Regions from separate parts of the Streptomyces nigra genome, predicted to be linked through region 2. Evidence: predicted binding sites of a transcription regulator. Region 2 holds the regulator's gene; the other holds the start of a gene.
The links. The regulator HrcA, encoded in region 2, represses chaperone genes, less so after heat shock. The targets are predictions, from matches to a motif close to TTNGCACTCNGNNNNNCNGAGTGCNAA.
Positions count from the first base shown of each region.

Region 1: the regulator HrcA is predicted to act here: its motif matches at 4,986-5,012, upstream of groL (chaperonin GroEL).

Region 1 is NZ_CP029043.1:3,371,169-3,380,106, forward strand. Features, by position in the region: gene DC008_RS15415 (helix-turn-helix domain-containing protein) at 1-376, shown strand, start outside; gene DC008_RS15420 (DUF397 domain-containing protein) at 360-563, shown strand; gene DC008_RS15425 (DinB family protein) at 589-1,125, shown strand; gene DC008_RS15430 (hypothetical protein) at 1,167-1,736, shown strand; gene DC008_RS15435 (NADH:flavin oxidoreductase) at 1,850-2,977, opposite strand; gene groL (chaperonin GroEL) at 3,200-4,822, opposite strand; gene DC008_RS15445 (cold-shock protein) at 5,131-5,337, opposite strand; gene DC008_RS15450 (MoaD/ThiS family protein) at 5,781-6,056, opposite strand; gene thrC (threonine synthase) at 6,053-7,336, opposite strand; SAM riboswitch class I at 7,355-7,524, opposite strand; gene DC008_RS15460 (glucosyl-3-phosphoglycerate synthase) at 7,683-8,627, shown strand; gene DC008_RS15465 (alpha,alpha-trehalose-phosphate synthase (UDP-forming)) at 8,722-8,938, shown strand, end outside.
Region 2 is NZ_CP029043.1:2,358,918-2,367,855, forward strand. Features, by position in the region: gene DC008_RS10945 (S41 family peptidase) at 1-856, opposite strand, end outside; gene DC008_RS10950 (hypothetical protein) at 932-1,468, opposite strand; gene DC008_RS10955 (16S rRNA (uracil(1498)-N(3))-methyltransferase) at 1,554-2,309, opposite strand; gene DC008_RS10960 (nitronate monooxygenase) at 2,306-3,433, opposite strand; gene dnaJ (molecular chaperone DnaJ) at 3,512-4,648, opposite strand; gene hrcA (heat-inducible transcriptional repressor HrcA) at 4,649-5,665, opposite strand; gene DC008_RS10975 (MBL fold metallo-hydrolase) at 5,832-6,575, shown strand; gene DC008_RS10980 (DUF3097 domain-containing protein) at 6,607-7,419, shown strand; gene hemW (radical SAM family heme chaperone HemW) at 7,448-8,680, opposite strand; gene DC008_RS10990 (ATP-binding SpoIIE family protein phosphatase) at 8,708-8,938, opposite strand, start outside.

The DNA of each region.
Region 1 (8,938 bases), 1.0 Mb from region 2:
ACACCCGTTGTTGTGGGTGGTTCTGGACGAGGGCGCGTTGCGGCGGGTCACCGGCGGACGCGAGGTGATGGCGGAGGCACTGCGGCACATCGCCGCCCTGATGCGCCGCAGCCGGGTCATCGTCCAGGTGCTGCCCTTCGAGGGCGGGGCGCACGCCGCCATGCAGGGCGCCCTCAAGCTGATGGAGTTCGAGGACGCGCCCCCGCTCGTCTACTTCGAAGGAGTCGGCACCGGACGGCTGGAGGACGACCCCGCCACCGTCCGACGCCGACGGCACACCTACGAGCTGCTCGCGGCCTGCGCGCTGTCTCCGTACAAGTCCCTGGCCCTCATCGAGGCCATGGCGCAGGATTACGCGCATGAGGAGCATCCCTGAGCAGGACCTGAAGGCGGCCACCTGGCACAAGTCCCGTCACAGCGGCGGCGATGGCGGCAACTGCCTCGAAGTCACCCACGACTTCCCCACCCTCGTCCCCGTCCGTGATTCCAAGACCCCCGGCGGACCGGCGCTCGTCTTTTCCGAATCCGCGTGGGAGGCCTTCGTCGAAGCGGTCAGGATCTGACCTAAACGACTTCTACGGTGGGCTCATGACCGACACCACGAACACCACCACCGTCACGGACGAGCGCGCCGACCTCCTGGAGACGCTCGCCAAGCACCGGCACTTCCTGCGGTTCACCACGCGTGATCTCACCGACGAGCAGGCGGGCATCCGGAGCACCGCCAGCGCGCTGTGTCTGGGCGGGCTGATCAAGCACGTCACGTCGGTGGAGCAGAAGTGGGCCGACTTCATCGTGGACGGACCGGCCGCGATGCCCGACTTCTCGACGATGACCGAGGCGGACTTCGCCAAGCGCGCCGACGAGTTCCGGATGCTGCCGGGCGAGACGCTGGCCGGGGTGCTGGCGGAGTACGAGGAGGTCGCCCGGCGCACCGACGAGCTCGTCGCGAAGCTGCCGGACCTGAACGCGTCCCACCCGCTGCCGCGGGCGCCGTGGTTCGACGAGGACGCCCGCTGGTCGGCCCGCAGGGTGCTGCTGCACATCATCGCCGAGACCGCGCAGCACGCCGGTCACGCCGACATCATCAGGGAGTCCCTGGACGGGGCGAGGACGATGGGCTGAGAGTTGGCGCGAAGGGGTGGGGACTGCCCAGACTGGGGTCCATGAACCACGCCCAGATGACCGCCCTGGGCCGTGCTCTCCGTGTCCTCGGTGAGCACGGCGACGCCCTCTCCGCGGACACGCCCGACGCGAAGCTGCACGAGATGAAGGCGGATCTGCGCCGCGCGCTGGAGCTGCTCGACGAGAGCGTCTCCGGCGCGGCGCCGGCCACGCGCTGCCCGGAGCATCCGAACGGGCCGGTCGACGAGAACGCGCACGACCTGTGCCTGCTCTGCGAGACCCGGCGCCGGGCCGCGCGGCGTTCGGAGTTCAACGGCCCCGACGTGCCCCGGTCCCCCGAGCCGACGGCGCCGTCCCGGTACGGGGTGCGGGGCGACCGCCCCCAGCCCCAGCAGCGCTGGCTGCCGGAGCTGTGGAACGGCCAGGAGTGGCAGTTGTGCGGGACCCCGCGCCGCGACCGCCAGGAGGCCGAGCTGTATCTCGCCGCCCAGCGGCGCGGGCCGCGCGCGGCGATGGCGTACCGGCTGGTGCACGAGTTCACCGACTACGAGGTGCTGCGGATCTGGGGCACCCCGGTGAAGGTCGACATCGAGCCCCTGGGCAATCTGTAGCCGCTACTCCACCGTGGCGGGCTCGCGTGCCGACCGCGAGGACCACCCTGCAGCGGCGAGGCACCCCGTGTCCCCCACCCCTTCCCCAGCGTGACGGCCGCGCGGGGCCGGGGTCAGCTGAGGGTCCGCAGCGACGCGGCGTCGTACGGCTTCAGCTCGTCGATGCGGCCCTCGAGGACCTTCGCCGCCCACTGCGGGTCCTGCAGCAGGGCGCGACCGACGGCCACCAGGTCGTACTCGTCGCGCTCCAGCGCGTCCAGCAGGTCGTCGAAGCCCTTGGTGGCGGAGCCCTCCCCCACGAACGCCCGGATGAACTCGCCGTCGAGGCCGACCGAGCCGACCGTGATGGTGGGGCGGCCGGTCAGCTTCTTCGTCCAGCCCGCGAGGTTGAGGTCGGAGCCGTCGAACTCCGGGATCCAGTAGCGGCGGGTGGAGGCGTGGAAGGCGTCGACACCGGCGGCGGCGAGCGGGGCGAGGATGGCCTCCAGCTCCTGCGGGGTCTCCGCGAGGCGCGCGTCGTACGCCTCCTGCTTCCACTGCGAGTAGCGGAAGATCACCGGGAAGGTGGGCGACACCCGCTCGCGTACGGCGGCCACGATCTCGGCGGCGAAGAGCGTGCGCGCGACCGGGTCACCGCCGTAGGCGTCGGTGCGGCGGTTGGTGCCCGCCCACAGGAACTGGTCGACCAGGTAGCCGTGCGCGCCGTGGATCTCCACGCCGTCGAAGCCGATGCGCTCGGCGTCGGCGGCGGCCTCCGCGAAGGCGGCGATCACGTCGTCCAGGTCCTGGCGGGTCATCGCGCGGCCGGTGGGCTCGTCGGCGCCGATGCGCAGCCCGGAGGGGCCGATGGCCGGGGCGTCCGGGAAGGGCTGCTGGCCCTGCTCGCGGACCATGCCGATGTGCCACAGCTGCGGCACGATCGTGCCGTCCGCCGCGTGCACCGCCTCGGCGACCTTCGCCCAGCCGGCCAGCTGCTCCTCGCCGTGGAACCGGGGCACCCGGTCGCTCTGGCCCGCCGACGGGTGCCCGACATAGGTGCCCTCGGTGACGATCAGACCGACGCCGGACGCCGCCCGGCGCGCGTAGTACGACAGCACGTCCTCCCCGGGGACGCCGCCCGGCGAGAACATCCGGGTCATCGGCGCCATCACGATGCGGTTCGGGACGGTGAGGCCGTTGATGACGGCCGGCCGGGACAGGATCTCGGCCGCACGGGAGGCGGCGGGCTGGGCGAGGGTCATACGGGGGGCTCCTCGGTGGGGGATGCGGTCGACTGACCGGGCAGTATGTGCGCGTGCATTGTTACACCACCTTAAGCACTTCCCCGGCTCCCCCGCATCCCGTTCGCCGTTCCCGTCCGCGTGAGCCCGGACACGCCGAAGGGCGGCACCTCCTGCCGGAACAGGAAGTGCCGCCCTCCGTGTAGGACGTGGACCGTCCGGGGCCGGGGGCCCCGAGGACGATCAGAAGTCCATGTCACCGCCCGGCATGCCGCCGCCGGCCGGGGCCGCGGCCTTCTCCGGCTTGTCGGCGATGACGGCCTCGGTGGTGAGGAACAGCGCGGCGATCGACGCGGCGTTCTGCAGCGCGGAGCGCGTCACCTTGGCCGGGTCGATGATGCCCTCGGCGACCAGGTCGACGTACTCACCGGTCGCGGCGTTCAGGCCGTGACCCGGGGTGAGGTTGCGGACCTTCTCCACCACGACGCCGCCCTCGAGACCGGCGTTGACGGCGATCTGCTTCAGCGGGGCCTCGAGCGCGAGCTTGACGGCGGCCGCACCGGTCGCCTCGTCGCCCTGGAGCTCCAGCTTCTCGAAGACGCTGGAGGCCTGCAGCAGGGCCACGCCACCACCGGCGACGATGCCCTCCTCGACGGCCGCCTTGGCGTTGCGCACGGCGTCCTCGATGCGGTGCTTGCGCTCCTTGAGCTCCACCTCGGTGGCGGCACCGGCCTTGATGACCGCGACACCGCCGGCGAGCTTCGCCAGGCGCTCCTGCAGCTTCTCGCGGTCGTAGTCCGAGTCGCTGTTCTCGATCTCGGCGCGGATCTGGTTGACCCGGCCCTGGACCTGCTCGGAGGAGCCGGCACCGTCGACGATGGTGGTCTCGTCCTTGGTGATGACGACCTTGCGGGCCTTGCCCAGGAGGTCCAGGGAGGTGTTCTCCAGCTTGAGACCGACCTCCTCGGAGATGACCTCGCCACCGGTGAGGATGGCGATGTCGTTCAGCATCGCCTTGCGGCGGTCGCCGAAGCCCGGGGCCTTGACCGCGACGGACTTGAAGGTGCCGCGGATCTTGTTGACGACCAGGGTCGACAGGGCCTCGCCCTCGACGTCCTCGGCGATGATCAGCAGCGGCTTGCCCGACTGCATGACCTTCTCCAGGAGCGGGAGCAGGTCCTTGACGTTGGCGATCTTGGAGTTCGCGATCAGGATGTACGGGTCGTCGAGAACGGCCTCCATACGCTCCATGTCGGTGGCGAAGTACGCCGAGATGTAGCCCTTGTCGAAGCGCATACCCTCGGTGAGCTCCAGCTCCAGACCGAAGGTCTGGGACTCCTCGACGGTGATGACGCCTTCCTTGCCGACCTTGTCCATGGCCTCGGCGATGAGCTCGCCGATCTGGGTGTCGGCGGCGGAGATGGAGGCCGTGGAAGCGATCTGCTCCTTGGTCTCGACATCCTTGGCCTGCTCGAGCAGGGCGGCGCTGACGGCCTCGACGGCACGCTCGATGCCGCGCTTGAGGGCCATCGGGTTGGCGCCGGCGGCGACGTTGCGCAGGCCCTCCTTGACCAGGGCCTGGGCGAGGACGGTCGCGGTGGTCGTACCGTCACCGGCGACGTCGTCCGTCTTCTTGGCGACTTCCTTGACCAGCTCGGCGCCGATCTTCTCGTACGGGTCCTCGAGCTCGATCTCCTTGGCGATGGAGACACCATCGTTGGTGATCGTGGGGGCGCCCCACTTCTTCTCGAGGACGACGTTGCGGCCCTTGGGGCCGAGCGTCACCTTGACGGCGTCCGCGAGCTGGTTCATGCCGCGCTCGAGGCCGCGCCGCGCCTCCTCGTCGAACGCGATGATCTTGGCCATGTGAAGTGGTCCCTCCAGGACTGGGGGTGATTCCTTCGGACCGCGCCCGCGCCCGCGACGGACGGCTCGCCGGCCGCGTGGTTCCTTGCCCCACCTGGCCTGCGGGCCTCACCGACCCGGTCCTCCTTTGTCACTCTCACCTTCAGAGTGCTAACGCCAATGATTAGCACTCGGGGTACGAGAGTGCAAGGCGCCCGCGCTGCGCGCCCGTCGCGCACAGGGGCGCGCGGGCACGGCGAAGGGCCCGCGCCCCCAGGAGGCGCGGGCCCTTCGAAGAAGAACGTCGCTGCTGTTCGTCGACGCGTGCTTCAGCCGGTCGCCAGCCGGACCATGTCCGCCTGCGGCCCCTTCTGACCCTGCGAGATCTCGAAATCGACCCGCTGGCCCTCTTCCAGGGTGCGGTAACCGTCCATCTGGATCGCGCTGTAGTGGACGAAAACATCCGCACCACCGTCGACCGCGATGAAGCCGTACCCCTTCTCCGCGTTGAACCACTTGACGGTGCCCTGAGCCATGCCTAACTCCCCTATTACTGGCCCTTGCACAGATCCACACTTCGCGGATCCGGGTCAGACCTCACCCCCCAATCGGTCGGGGGCGTGCGCCGGAACGCGTCGACCGCGGCTGAATGTATCTGCCCAACTGCCGTCTGCAACAGGTCAATCGGACGAGAAATCCGGGCACGACCGGTCGGGAATGTGGGGACAATTCCGCTGACTTCGCGTCAAGTCCGGCCGGACAAACGGGGCATGAGTCGCAAAAGGGCCGCGCACTTTGGCTACTTCTTGTCGGGCCGGCGGCACGCATCAAAGGCGGCCGGTCCGTGAACCGGCGGTGCGTTCCCCAACTGTACCCCGCTCAATCACACAGAATTGCCTCCTCCGTTTCTCTCACGGAGGAGGCAATTCGATGAACGCTCGGTGACTGAGGTTACCGAAGGTAATGTTCAGTCATCCGGTCAGCCGCCGGCGACGGCCGGAATGATGGAGACACCGGCGCCGTCCGGAGTGGCGGTCTCCAGACCCTGCTCGAAACGCACGTCGTCGTCGTTCACGTACACGTTCACGAAGCGGCGGAGCTTGCCCTGGTCGTCCAGCACACGGGCGGCGATCCCCGTGTGGTTCTTCTCCAGGTCGGAGATGACCTCGGCCAGGGTCGCGCCCTCGGCGGCGACCTCGGCCCGACCGCCGGTGTAGGTGCGCAGGATGGTCGGGATGCGAACGGTCACGCTCATGCGAGGCCAGCCTCTCGGAAGGAGTCAAGGTTGGGACGAATCGTCGCGGTGAGGCCCGTACCCGCCACCGCGTCCAGCGTCTTCAGGCCGTCACCGGTGTTCAGGACGACCGTGGTCTTGGTGGGGTCGAGCACCCCGCTCTCGATGAGCTTCTTCGTGACGCCCACCGTCACACCGCCCGCGGTCTCGGCGAAGACGCCCTCCGTGCGCGCGAGCAGCTTGATCGCCTGCACGATCTCGGCGTCCGTCACGTCCTCCACCGCACCGCCCGTGCGGCGCGCGATGTCCAGGACGTAGGGGCCGTCGGCCGGGTTGCCGATGGCGAGCGACTTGGCGATGGTGTCCGGCTTCTGCGGGCGGACCACGTCGTGCCCCGCCTTGAAGGCGGTGGACACCGGCGAGCAGCCCTCGGCCTGGGCACCGAAGATCTTGTACGGCTTGTCCTCGACCAGCCCGAGCTTGATCAGCTCCTGGAGGCCCTTGTCGATCTTGGTGAGCTGGGAGCCGGAGGCGATCGGGACGACCAGCTGGTCCGGCAGGCGCCAGCCGAGCTGCTCGCAGATCTCGTACGCGAGCGTCTTGGAGCCCTCGGCGTAGTACGGCCGCAGGTTGACGTTCACGAAGCCCCAGCCCTCACCGGCCGGGTCGCCGATCAGCTCGGAGCAGAAACGGTTCACGTCGTCGTAGTTGCCCTCGATGCCGACAAGCTCGCCGCCGTAGATCGCGGCCATGACGACCTTGCCCTGCTCCAGGTCGTGCGGGATGAACACGCACGAGCGGAGGCCGGCGCGGGCCGCGGCGGCGCCCACGGCGCCGGCCAGGTTGCCCGTCGAGGAGCAGGACAGGGTGGTGAAGCCGAAGGCGCGCGCGGCCTCCAGGGCCTGCGCGACCACGCGGTCCTTGAAGCTGTGCGTCGGGTTGCCGGAGTCGTCCTTGACGTACAGGCCGCCGGTGACGCCCAGTTCGCGGGCGAGGTTGTCGGCCTTGACGAGCTTGGTCCAGCCGGGGTTGATGTTCGGCTTGTCCGCCACGTCGGCCGGGACGGGCAGCAGGGGCGCGTAGCGCCAGATGTTCGCGGGGCCCGCCTCGATGCGCTGACGGAGCTTCTCGGTGTCGTAGCCGGAGAAGTCGTAGGCGATCTCGAGCGGGCCGAAACACTCCTCGCAGGCGAAGACCGGGCCGAGCGGGACGCGGTGGCCGCACTCGCGACAGGAGAGCGCCGCTGCGGGGCCGAGGTCTACGGTGGAGTCGGTGCTGCTTGCAACAGTCTGCACAGCCATGTGAGGCGAGGCCCTTTCTCCTCATCTTCCTCACGACGCATCTCGCCGTGAGACGGATTTGGCACCTTCCCTAGCCGGGAGCCTCGCGAGGACGATCAACGGTGACGATCGACGCTGATCTACGAGAACCGACTGGAGGGTTGCCGGGGCTTCATCGGGCCGTGTCCCTCTGCCCCTCTGGATGAGCGGTATGCGGTTGTACTGCGGTTGTGAACCCGGGCGACCCTGACATGCGATGGTCACTCGCGTTGTTCAAGACTGTAACCGAAGGCCAGGACAGTTGAGAGAGCCGTCCGAACCGCGAGATGGATCACCGACGTCGTTCGACAGTGAGGAGCCGCCGACCGTGCTGGAAGAAGTCGAGCGCTGGCTGATCAGCCGCTCCTGGTCCCTGGCCGACCGCCCGCTGCACCATGTCCTGGCCGCCAAGCAGCGCAGCGGCCAGTCGGTGTCGGTCGTCCTGCCCGCGCTCAACGAGGAGGAGACGGTCGGCGACATCGTCGCGATCATCGCCCACGACCTGGTGCACCAGGTGCCGCTGGTCGACGAGATCGTCGTCGTCGACTCCGGGTCCACCGACCGCACCGCCGAGGTCGCCGCGGCGGCCGGCGCGCGGGTCGTGCACCGCGACGACATCCTGCCCCGCGTCCCGGCCGTGCCCGGCAAGGGCGAGGTGCTGTGGCGGTCGCTGCTGGTCACGGGCGGGGACATCGTCTGCTTCGTCGACGCCGACCTGCGCGAGTTCTCCTCGGACTTCGTCCTCGGCATCGTCGGGCCGCTGCTCACCGACCCCGGGGTCGACCTGGTCAAGGCGATGTACGACCGCCCGCTCGGCGGCGCCTCCGGGCAGGGCGGCCGCGTCACCGAACTGATGGCCCGCCCGCTGCTGAACATGCACTGGCCGCAGCTGGCCGGATTCGTACAGCCCCTCGGCGGCGAGTACGCGGCCCGGCGCAGCCTGCTTGAGCAGCTGCCCTTCCCGGTCGGGTACGGCGTCGAGCTGGGCATGCTGGTGGACGCCCTGCATCTGGTGGGACTGGACGCTCTCGCGCAGGTGGACGTGGGGGTGCGCAAGCACCGGCACCAGGACGGGCAGGCGCTGGGCCGGATGTCCGCGGCGATCTACCGCACCGCCCAGCTGCGGCTGGCGCGCGGGCATCTGGTGCGTCCGGCGCTGACCCAGTTCGAGCGCGGCGCCGACGGTTTCGAGCCTCGGACGTACTCGGTGGACACCGAGGAGCGCCCGCCGATGGTGGAGATCGCGGAGTACGCGACGCGCAGGGTCGCGTGAACGCCGGGCACCGGCCGTATACAGCGCGTGCGTGAGCCCCCACTGAGCCGAACCGTACGTTTGAGCGTTTCCGGGCCGGGCTAGGTTGAGGCGTATGGCTTCCCCGCAGACTGCTGCCAAGGTACTGGTCGCCTCGAACCGCGGCCCGGTCTCCTACGAGGTGCGCGACGACGGTTCGCTGCACAGCAAGAGGGGCGGCGGCGGAATGGTCTCCGGGCTGTCGGCGATCGGGCCGGACGCGGGCGCCCTGTGGGTGTGCTCGGCGCTGTCCGACGGCGACCGGGAGGCGGTGCGCCGCGGGGCCGGCGAGG
Region 2 (8,938 bases):
GCCGCCGGTCGGTGCGCTGTCCGCCGAGCCGGACGGCGAGGCGCCGCGGCTCGGCCGTGTCCAGGTCGTCGAGCAGCCACAGGTCGCCGGCGCTCGCGTGGACGACCCGGGAGCCGTCCCCGGCGGCGTGCCGGGCATAGAAGCCGTCGATCGGCGTGTGGCGGCGCAGGTCGGTGCCGTCGGCGAGGGACGAGTACAGGGCGCCCACGCCCTCGTGGTCGGAGAGGAACGCGACCCGGTCGCCCACCCACAGGGGGCACTCCAGGTTCCCGTCCAGCTCCTCGTGCAGCCGGACGAATGCGCCGTCGCCGTCGCGGTCGATCCACAGCTTGCCCGCGGTGCCGCCCCGGTAGCGCTTCCAGCGGGCGGCCTCCAGACCCATCGGCGCGGAGGCGAGCAGCAGCCGCGGCCCGTGCACGACGTCGCCGACGGGCCCGTACGGCAGGGTGGTGGCGGGTCCGCCGTCCAGCGGGACGGCGTGCGCCCAGGTGCGGCGGCTGCCGGCCTGGCCCCAGGTGCTGGTGGCGAGGACCCGGCCGTCCGGGGTCCAGCCCCGGACCCGGGTGCGCGGGCTGCCCCAGTGGGTGAGGCGGGTCGAGGGGCCGCCGTCGACCGGCGCGATGTGCACCTCGGGGGCGCCGTCGCGGGTCGACGTCCAGGCGACGGTGGTGCCGTCGGGCGAGATGCGCGGCGAGGTGACGGGGACGTTGTCGGCGCTGACCCGCCAGGCGCGGCCGCCGTCGAGCGGGGCGAGCCAGACGTCGTCCTCCGCGGTGAACGCGACGAGGTCGCCGTGCAGATGCGGGTACCGCAGGTAGGCGGGCTGGGCCGGAGCGGAGGTCGCGGGCTGTGTCACGCGATCACCCTAGGGAAGCGCGGCTGCTCGGGACAGGGCTTCGGGACAGTTCCCCACGGTCCGGTGGCCGACCGCTCACTTGCCCTCCGGCCAGCAGTTCGGGCGCTCCTGGCAGTACACGGTCTTCGTCACGGTGACGGTGACGGTCGGGCCGGGCTGCTGCCCTCCGTCGCCGGGGCCCACCGGGGACGGGGTGCTGTCGCACCGGCCGAGCCCGTTGACGTGGAACCACTCCTTGCCGCCGACCTCGGCGACCAGATCGCCACGTACGCAGGAGCCGCTGACGGCGCGGGTGATCCGGCCCGTGACGGTGATGTCCCTGCCGTCGGAGGTCTCGCCCTCGCAGTCGACCTTGACGACCGTCCGCTCACCGGCCTTCGGCGAACTGCCGCCGCCTCCGCCGTCGTAGGAGCCGGTGCAGTTCAGCCACTGGACGTCGGCCTTCTGCCGCTCCAGCTCCTTGGTCACGGTCTGGTCGGTCGTGAACGCCACGGACGCGGCGCTCAGTCCGCCCGGATCGCAGGCGGCGATGCCGCCGGCTCCGAGGACGGCGAGCGCCGTGACGGCGATCCCTCGTGCCGCACGGCTCCGGATCCTGTGCGATACCCCCATGGGAGGGCAGCCTGCCACTGTCCCGCGCGGCGCGGTAGGGCGCATACGGCCACTGTGGGCTCCCCTCCCCCGGCGGCGCGCTCGGTCAGGACCAGCGGCCGGTGCGGCCCAGCAGCAGGGCCGTCGCGGCGGTCCCGGCGGTGGAGGTGCGCAGCACGGACCGCCCGAGCCGGTACGCCGACGCGCCCGCCGCCTCGAACAGGGCCAGCTCCTCGGGGGAGACGCCCCCTTCGGGTCCGACGACGAGCACCAGGTCGCCGTCGGCGGGCAGTTCGGCGGTCGCCAGCGGCCGGCTGCCGTAGTCCCGGTCCTCGTGCAGCACGGCGGCGAACGCGGCCTCCGCGAGAAGGCCGGCGACCTGCTTGGTCGTCGCCGCGTCCATGACCTCGGGGAAGCGCACCCGGCGCGACTGCTTGCCGGCCTCGCGGGCGGTGGCCCGCCACTTGCCGAGGGCCTTCGCGCCGCGCTCGCCCTTCCACTGGGTGATGCAGCGCGAGGCCGCCCACGGCACGATCCGGTCGACGCCGGTCTCGGTCATGGTCTCGACGGCCAGTTCGCCCCGGTCGCCCTTGGGCAGCGCCTGCACGACGGTGATCGTCGGCCGGGGGGCGGGCTCCTCCGCGACGGCGCCCAGGTCGACGACGAGCCGGTCCTTGCCCTCGGCGGCGGTGACGACGCCCTCGGCCCAGTGCCCCAGGCCGTCGGTGAGGACGACCGCCTCGCCGGGCCGCAGCCGCTTCACGGACACGGCGTGCCGCCCCTCGGGCCCGTCGAGGACGTACGGACCGCGCGGGGCCCCGGTGGGCTCCAGGGTGTCGACGACGAAGACGGGCGCGGTCATCGGGAGGGTCCCTTCGGGTGGGCGGACAACGCTGTCGAGGCCGCCTCGAGCTCGACGGCCAGGACCTCCACGAGCCGGCCCGCGGGCAGCTCCCGGGCCTGGCGGTGGCCCTGCCCGGCCCACAGCGCCATGCCCTGCGCGTCGCCGGAGGCGGCGGCCTTCTTGCGCAGCGGCGCGGTCAGGTGGTGCACCTCGGGGTAGGCCGCGGGGGCGTACGGGCCGTGCTCGCGCAGGAAGCGGTTGACGAGGCCGCGGGCGGGGCGGCCGGTGAAGGCGCGGGTCAGCTCGGTCCGGGTGAACAGCGGGTTGGTGAGCGCCTGCTTGTGCACGGCGTTCGCGCCGGACTCATGGGTGGCCAGGAAGGCGGTACCGAGCTGGGCGGCCGTGGCACCGGCGGCGAGGACGGCGGCGATCTGGCTGCCCCGCATGATGCCCCCGGCGGCGACCACGGGGATGTTCACGGTCTCCCGGATCTGGGAGACCAGGGTCAGCACGCCGAGCCCGGCGCACTCGGCCTCCGGGTTGTCGCGATGGGTGCCCTGGTGGCCGCCGGCCTCGACGCCCTGGGCGATCACGGCGTCCGCGCCGGCCCGCTCGACGGCGAGGGCCTCGTCCGGGGTGGTGGCCGTGACGAGCGTGAAGGTCCCGGCGCGCCGGAGGGACTCCAGCACGTCGGCGCCGGGGACGCCGAAGTGGAAGGAGACGACCGGCACCGGGTTGTCGAGCAGCACGGCGAGCTTGGCGTCGTAGCCGTCGTCCCGGCCGCTGTCACGGTCCCCCAGCTCGGTCTCGTACCAGGCGGCCTCACCGGCCAGCTGGTGGGCGTAGACGTCGACGGCCGCCGCATTGGAGGGTGCGGCGCCGGCCGCTCCGGTGGAGCCGGTGCTTGCACCGGGATACTCCGGCTGGGGCATGAAGAGGTTGACGCCGAAGGGGCGCTGGGTCAGGCTCCGCAGCTGCTTGATCTCCTGGTACATCCCGTCGGCCGTCTTGTACCCGGCGGCGAGAAAGCCCAGCCCCCCGGCCTCGGACACGGCGGCGGCGAGCTGCGGCAGGGAGACGCCGCCGGCCATGGGTGCCTGCACGATCGGGTGAGGCAGGAGATCGGTCAGTGCGGAGGACATGACCGCATGTTGTCACGTCCCCCGAACAAGTCCGAATCGGCCCTTCCCCTTGCGGGGCAAGGGATCGGGCCGTCCGGGTCAGCGTCCGTTGAAGGCGTCCTTCAGGCGCGAGAACAGCCCCTGCTGACCGGGCTGGAACTGGCCCTGGGGCCGCTCCTCGCCGCGCAGCTTGGACAGCTCGCGCAGCAGGCGCTCCTGCTCCGGGTCGAGCTTGGTCGGGGTCTGCACCTCGACGTGGACGACGAGGTCGCCCCGGCCGCCGCCGCGCAGATGCGTGACACCGCGGCCGTGCAGCGGGATCGACTGGCCGGACTGGGTGCCGGGCCGGATGTCGACCTCCTCCATGCCGTCCAGCGTCTCCAGCGGCACCTTGGTGCCGAGCGCCGCCGCCGTCATCGGGATGGTGACGGTGCAGTGCAGGTCGTCGCCGCGCCGCTGGAAGGTGCTGTGCGGCAGCTCGTGGATCTCGACGTAGAGGTCGCCGGCGGGACCGCCGCCGGGGCCGACCTCGCCCTCACCGGCGAGCTGGATCCGCGTGCCGTTGTCGACACCGGCCGGGATCTTGACGGTGAGGGTGCGGCGGGACCGCACACGTCCGTCGCCCGCGCACTCCGGGCACGGCGTCGGGACGACCGTGCCGAAGCCCTGGCACTGCGGGCAGGGGCGCGAGGTCATGACCTGGCCGAGGAAGGACCGCGTCACCTGCGACACCTCGCCGCGACCGCGGCACATGTCACAGGTCTGGGCGGAGGTGCCGGGGGCGGCGCCCTCGCCGCTGCAGGTGTTGCAGACGACGGCGGTGTCGACCTGGATGTCCTTCGTGGTGCCGAAGGCCGCCTCGTCGAGCTCGACCTCCAGCCGGATCATCGCGTCCTGGCCCCGCCGCGTCCTCGAGCGCGGGCCCCGCTGGGAGGCCGTGCCGAAGAACGCGTCCATGATGTCGGAGAAGTTGCCGAAGCCGCCGGCGCCGAAGCCGCCCGCGCCGCCGCCGCCCGCCTGGGACAGCGGGTCGCCGCCGAGGTCGTAGACCTGCTTCTTCTGCGGGTCCGACAGCACCTCGTAGGCGGCGTTGATCTCCTTGAACCGCTCCTGGGTCTTCGGGTCCGGGTTGACGTCCGGGTGCAGCTCGCGGGCGAGCCGCCGGAAGGCCTTCTTGATCTCTTCCTGCGACGCGTCGCGACGCACGCCGAGCACGGCGTAGTAGTCCGTGGCCACCTACGACTCCGCCAGGATCTGTCCGACGTAACGTGCCACTGCGCGTACCGCTCCCATCGTTCCCGGGTAATCCATGCGGGTCGGTCCGACCACGCCGAGCTTGGCGACTGCCTCGCCGCCCGAACCGTAGCCCACCGAGACCACGGACGTGGAGTTGAGTCCCTCGTAGGCGTTCTCGTGCCCGATCCGCACGGTCATGCCCGAATCCCCGGCCTCGCCAAGCAACTTGAGGAGGACGACCTGCTCCTCCAGGGCTTCCAGGACCGGCCGGATGGTGAGGGGGAAGTCATGTCCGAAGCGGGTCAGATTGGCGGTGCCGCCGATCATCAGCCGCTCCTCGTTCTCCTCGACGAGTGTCTCCAGGAGGGTGGAGAGCACGGTCGAGACGGTGCCGCGGTCCTCGACGTCGAAGGCCTCGGGCAGGTCCTCGACGAGCCGGGGCACGTCGGTGAAGCGCCGGCCGGCGACCCGGCTGTTCAGCCGGGCGCGCAGGTCCGCGAGCGAGGCCTCGCCGACGGGGGCCGGGCAGTCGATCATCCGCTGCTCGACCCGGCCGGTGTCCGTGATCAGGACGAGCATCACGCGCGCGGGGGCGAGCGAGAGCAGCTCGACGTGCCGGACGGTGGACCGGGTCAGCGACGGGTACTGGACGACGGCGACCTGCCGGGTGAGCTGCGCGAGCAGCCGCACCGTGCGGGCGACGACGTCGTCGAGGTCGACGGCGCCGTCGAGGAAGTTCTGGATGGCGCGCCGCTCGGGCGGGGTCATCGGCTTCACACCGGCGAGCTTGTCGACGAAGAGGCGGTAGCCCTTGTCGGTGGGGATGCGCCCGGCGCTGGTGTGCGGCTGCGCGATGTAGCCCTCGTCCTCCAGGGCCGCCATGTCGTTGCGTACGGTCGCCGGGGAGACGCCGAGGTTGTGCCGCTCGGTGAGCGCCTTGGAGCCCACCGGCTCCTCCGTCCCGACGTAGTCCTGGACGATCGCGCGCAGCACCTGGAGCCTGCGTTCACTCAGCATCTCGCGCACACCTCCAGCGGTCGGTCCTCTTGGCACCCTTCCTGGCACTCTGTCCGTCCGAGTGCCAGCCGTCCCCGGCCAGTGTACGGCGGTGGGGTGCACCCCGGGCAAGGCCGGTCGGTTTCACCTCCGTGCCCGGCGGGGGTGTCTTGGCTAGCGTCGCGGTATGACGGTGACTTGGGAAGACCTGGGGTGGGAGCGGTTGGCGGACGGGGTGGGCCGGTGCCGTCTGCCGGGGTGGGACTGCACCGTGGGGCTGGTGGCGGGCGACGGCGCCGCGCTGGCCGTCGACGCCGGGTCGAGCCTCGCGGAGGGGGCGCGGCTGCGGACGCAGGCGCAGTGGCTCACGGGTCACCGTGTGACCCATCTCGCGCTGACCCACCCCCACTTCGATCATGTCTTCGGCGCCGCGGCCTTCGCGGGCGCGGAGGTCTACGGGCCGGTGGGCATGGGGACGGTCCTGGAGGGGCGGCACGCGCGCGAGGAGCTGCGCGCGGACGCGGTGCGCCACGGCCTGGACGCGGCGGCGGCCGAGGAGGCGGCGGACGCGCTGGTCGTGCCCCGCCATCCGGTGAGCGGCGAGTGGACGCTGGACCTCGGCGGCGGGCGGCAGGTCCTGCTGGCGAACGTGGGCCCGGCGCACACGGCGCACGATCTGGTGGTGCTGGTGCCGGGCCGGCTCCCCGGCGACCCGGAGGTGGTGTTCTGCGGCGACCTGGTGGAGGAGTCGGGGGAACCCCAGGCCGGCCCGGACGCCGTGCCCTCGCACTGGCCGGCCGCGCTGGACCGGCTGCTGGACCTCGGCGGTGAGGACGCGCTGTACGTACCCGGTCACGGAGCGGTGGTGGACGCGGAGTTCGTCCGGCGCCAGCGCGACGGGCTGGCCGCCAGATTCGGCGTGTCGCGGTGAGCGGGGGGCCGCTTCTCCTATCGTCGTGCGAATGCGCCAGTACTCCCCGGACCTGACCCCGCCCTGGAAGAAGCCCACGTCCGTGCCCGAGGTCCCGGCGGAGCCGGGCCTGGTGGTCGAGGAGCCCGGTACGGGCTTCTGCGGCGCGGTGATCCGCTGCGAGGCGGGCACGGTCACCCTGGAGGACCGCTTCGGCAAGCACCGGGTGTTCCCGCTGGAGCCCCGGGGCTTTCTGCTGGAGGACCGCGTGGTCACCCTGGTGAGGCCGGCGGCGGGCCCGGCCCGCCCGGCACGCACGGCGTCCGGCTCCGTGGCGGTCCCCGGCGCGCGGGCGCGGGTGGCCCGGGCGGGGCGCATCTATGTGGAGGGCCGGCACGACGCCGAGCTGGTCGAGAAGGTGTGGGGCGACGACCTGCGCATCGAGGGCGTGGTCGTGGAGTACCTGGAGGGCGTCGACGACCTGCCGTCGATCGTGGCGGACTTCGCGCCCGGCCCCGACGCGCGGCTGGGCGTCCTGGTGGACCCCCTGGAGCCGGGCTCGAAGGAGTGGCGGATCGCACAGGCGGTGACCAGCGAGCACGCGCTGGTCGTCGGCCACCCGTACATCGACATCTGGGAGGCCGTGAAGCCCTCGTCCCTGGGCATCGAGTCCTGGCCCCGGGTCCCGCACGGCCAGGACTGGAAGAAGGGCGTCTGCCGCGCCCTGGGCTGGCCGCCGGACAACACCGGCGCGGTCTGGCAGGCCATCCTGAAACGGGTCGGCTCCTACAAGGACCTGGAACCGGAGCTGCTGGGCCGCGTGGAGGAACTGATCGACTTCGTCACGGCGGGCGGCGGCGACTGACACCGGGTTCGGGAACTCGCCGGAGGGGTCAGTCCACCAGGTCCCGGACCACCGCGTCGGCCAGCAGCCGTCCTCGCAGGGTGAGGACCGCCCGCCCCTCCGCGTACGGCTCTTCCTTCAGCAGCCCTTCCTTCAGCGCCCGCCGCGAAGCCGCCAGGCCCTGCTCGCGCAGCAGGTCCAGGGGGGCGCCCTCGCGGAGTCTCAGTTCCAGGAGGATGCCTTCGACCCTTCTGTCCTCCTCGGACAGCAGCTCGCGGCCGGCGCCCGGGGAGCGGCCCTCCGCCAGGGCGGCCGCGTATGCGCCGGGGTGCTTGACGTTCCACCAGCGCACGCCGCCTACGTGGGAGTGGGCGCCCGGACCCGCGCCCCACCAGTCGGCGCCGCGCCAGTACAACTCGTTGTGCAGGCAGCGGCCCGCCTCGGAGGTCGCCCAGTTCGAGACCTCGTACCAGGCGTAGCCCGCCTCGGACAGGACGGACTCGGCGATCAGATAGCGGTCGGCGTGGACGTCGTCGTCGGTCATCGGGACCTCGCCGCGGCGGATGCGCCGGGCCAGCTGGGTGCCCTCCTCGACGATCAGGGCGTACGCCGACACATGGTCGGGCCCGGCGCCGATCGCCGCCTCCAGGGACGCCCGCCAGTCGTCGTCCGACTCGCCCGGGGTGCCGTAGATCAGGTCCAGGTTCACATGGTCGAAGCCGGCCGCGCGGGCCTCGGCGACACAGGCCTCGGGGCGGCCGGGGGTGTGCGTGCGGTCGAGGATCTTCAGGACGTGCTGCCTGGCGCTCTGCATGCCGAACGAGATCCGGTTGAAGCCGCCCTCGCGGAGCGTGGCCAGATAGGCCGGGTCGACCGACTCCGGGTTGGCCTCGGTGGTGATCTCCGCGTCCGGCGCCAGCCCGAACTCGTCGCGGATCGCCCCCAGCATCCGTACGAGGTCGCCGGCGGCCAGCAGGGTGGGCGTACCGCCGCCGACGAAGACCGTGCGGACCTCGCGCGGGTCGTCGCCGAGCACCTTGCGGGCCAGACGGATCTCGTCGACGAGGGTCTCGGCGTAGTTGTCCCGGGACGCCAGGACGCCGCCGCTGCCGCGCAGCTCGGTCGCCGTGTAGGTGTTGAAGTCGCAGTAGCCGCAGCGGGTCGCGCAGTACGGGACGTGCAGATAGAAACCGAGGGGGCGGTCGGCCGCGCCGGTGAGCGCGTGCGCGGGCAGCGCGCCGTCGGCGGGGACGGGCTCGCCGTCGGGGAGTGCGGAGGGCATGGGCTCCATTGTCCCGCACCGCGCGCGCTACTCGGCCTGCAGCACCAGCAGGGCGAGATCGTCGTCCGGCGGGCGGCCGCCGAACTCGTGCACCAGCCTGCGGATGCGTTCCGCGATCAGCTCGGCGTCCAGGCCCGCGCAGCCGGCCAGGGCGGTCGCGAGGCCGTCGCCGTCGTCGAACTGGCGGGAGCCGCTGCGCCGCTCCGTCACCCCGTCCGTCACACAGAGCAGGGTGTCTCCGGAGCGCAGCTCGAAGGT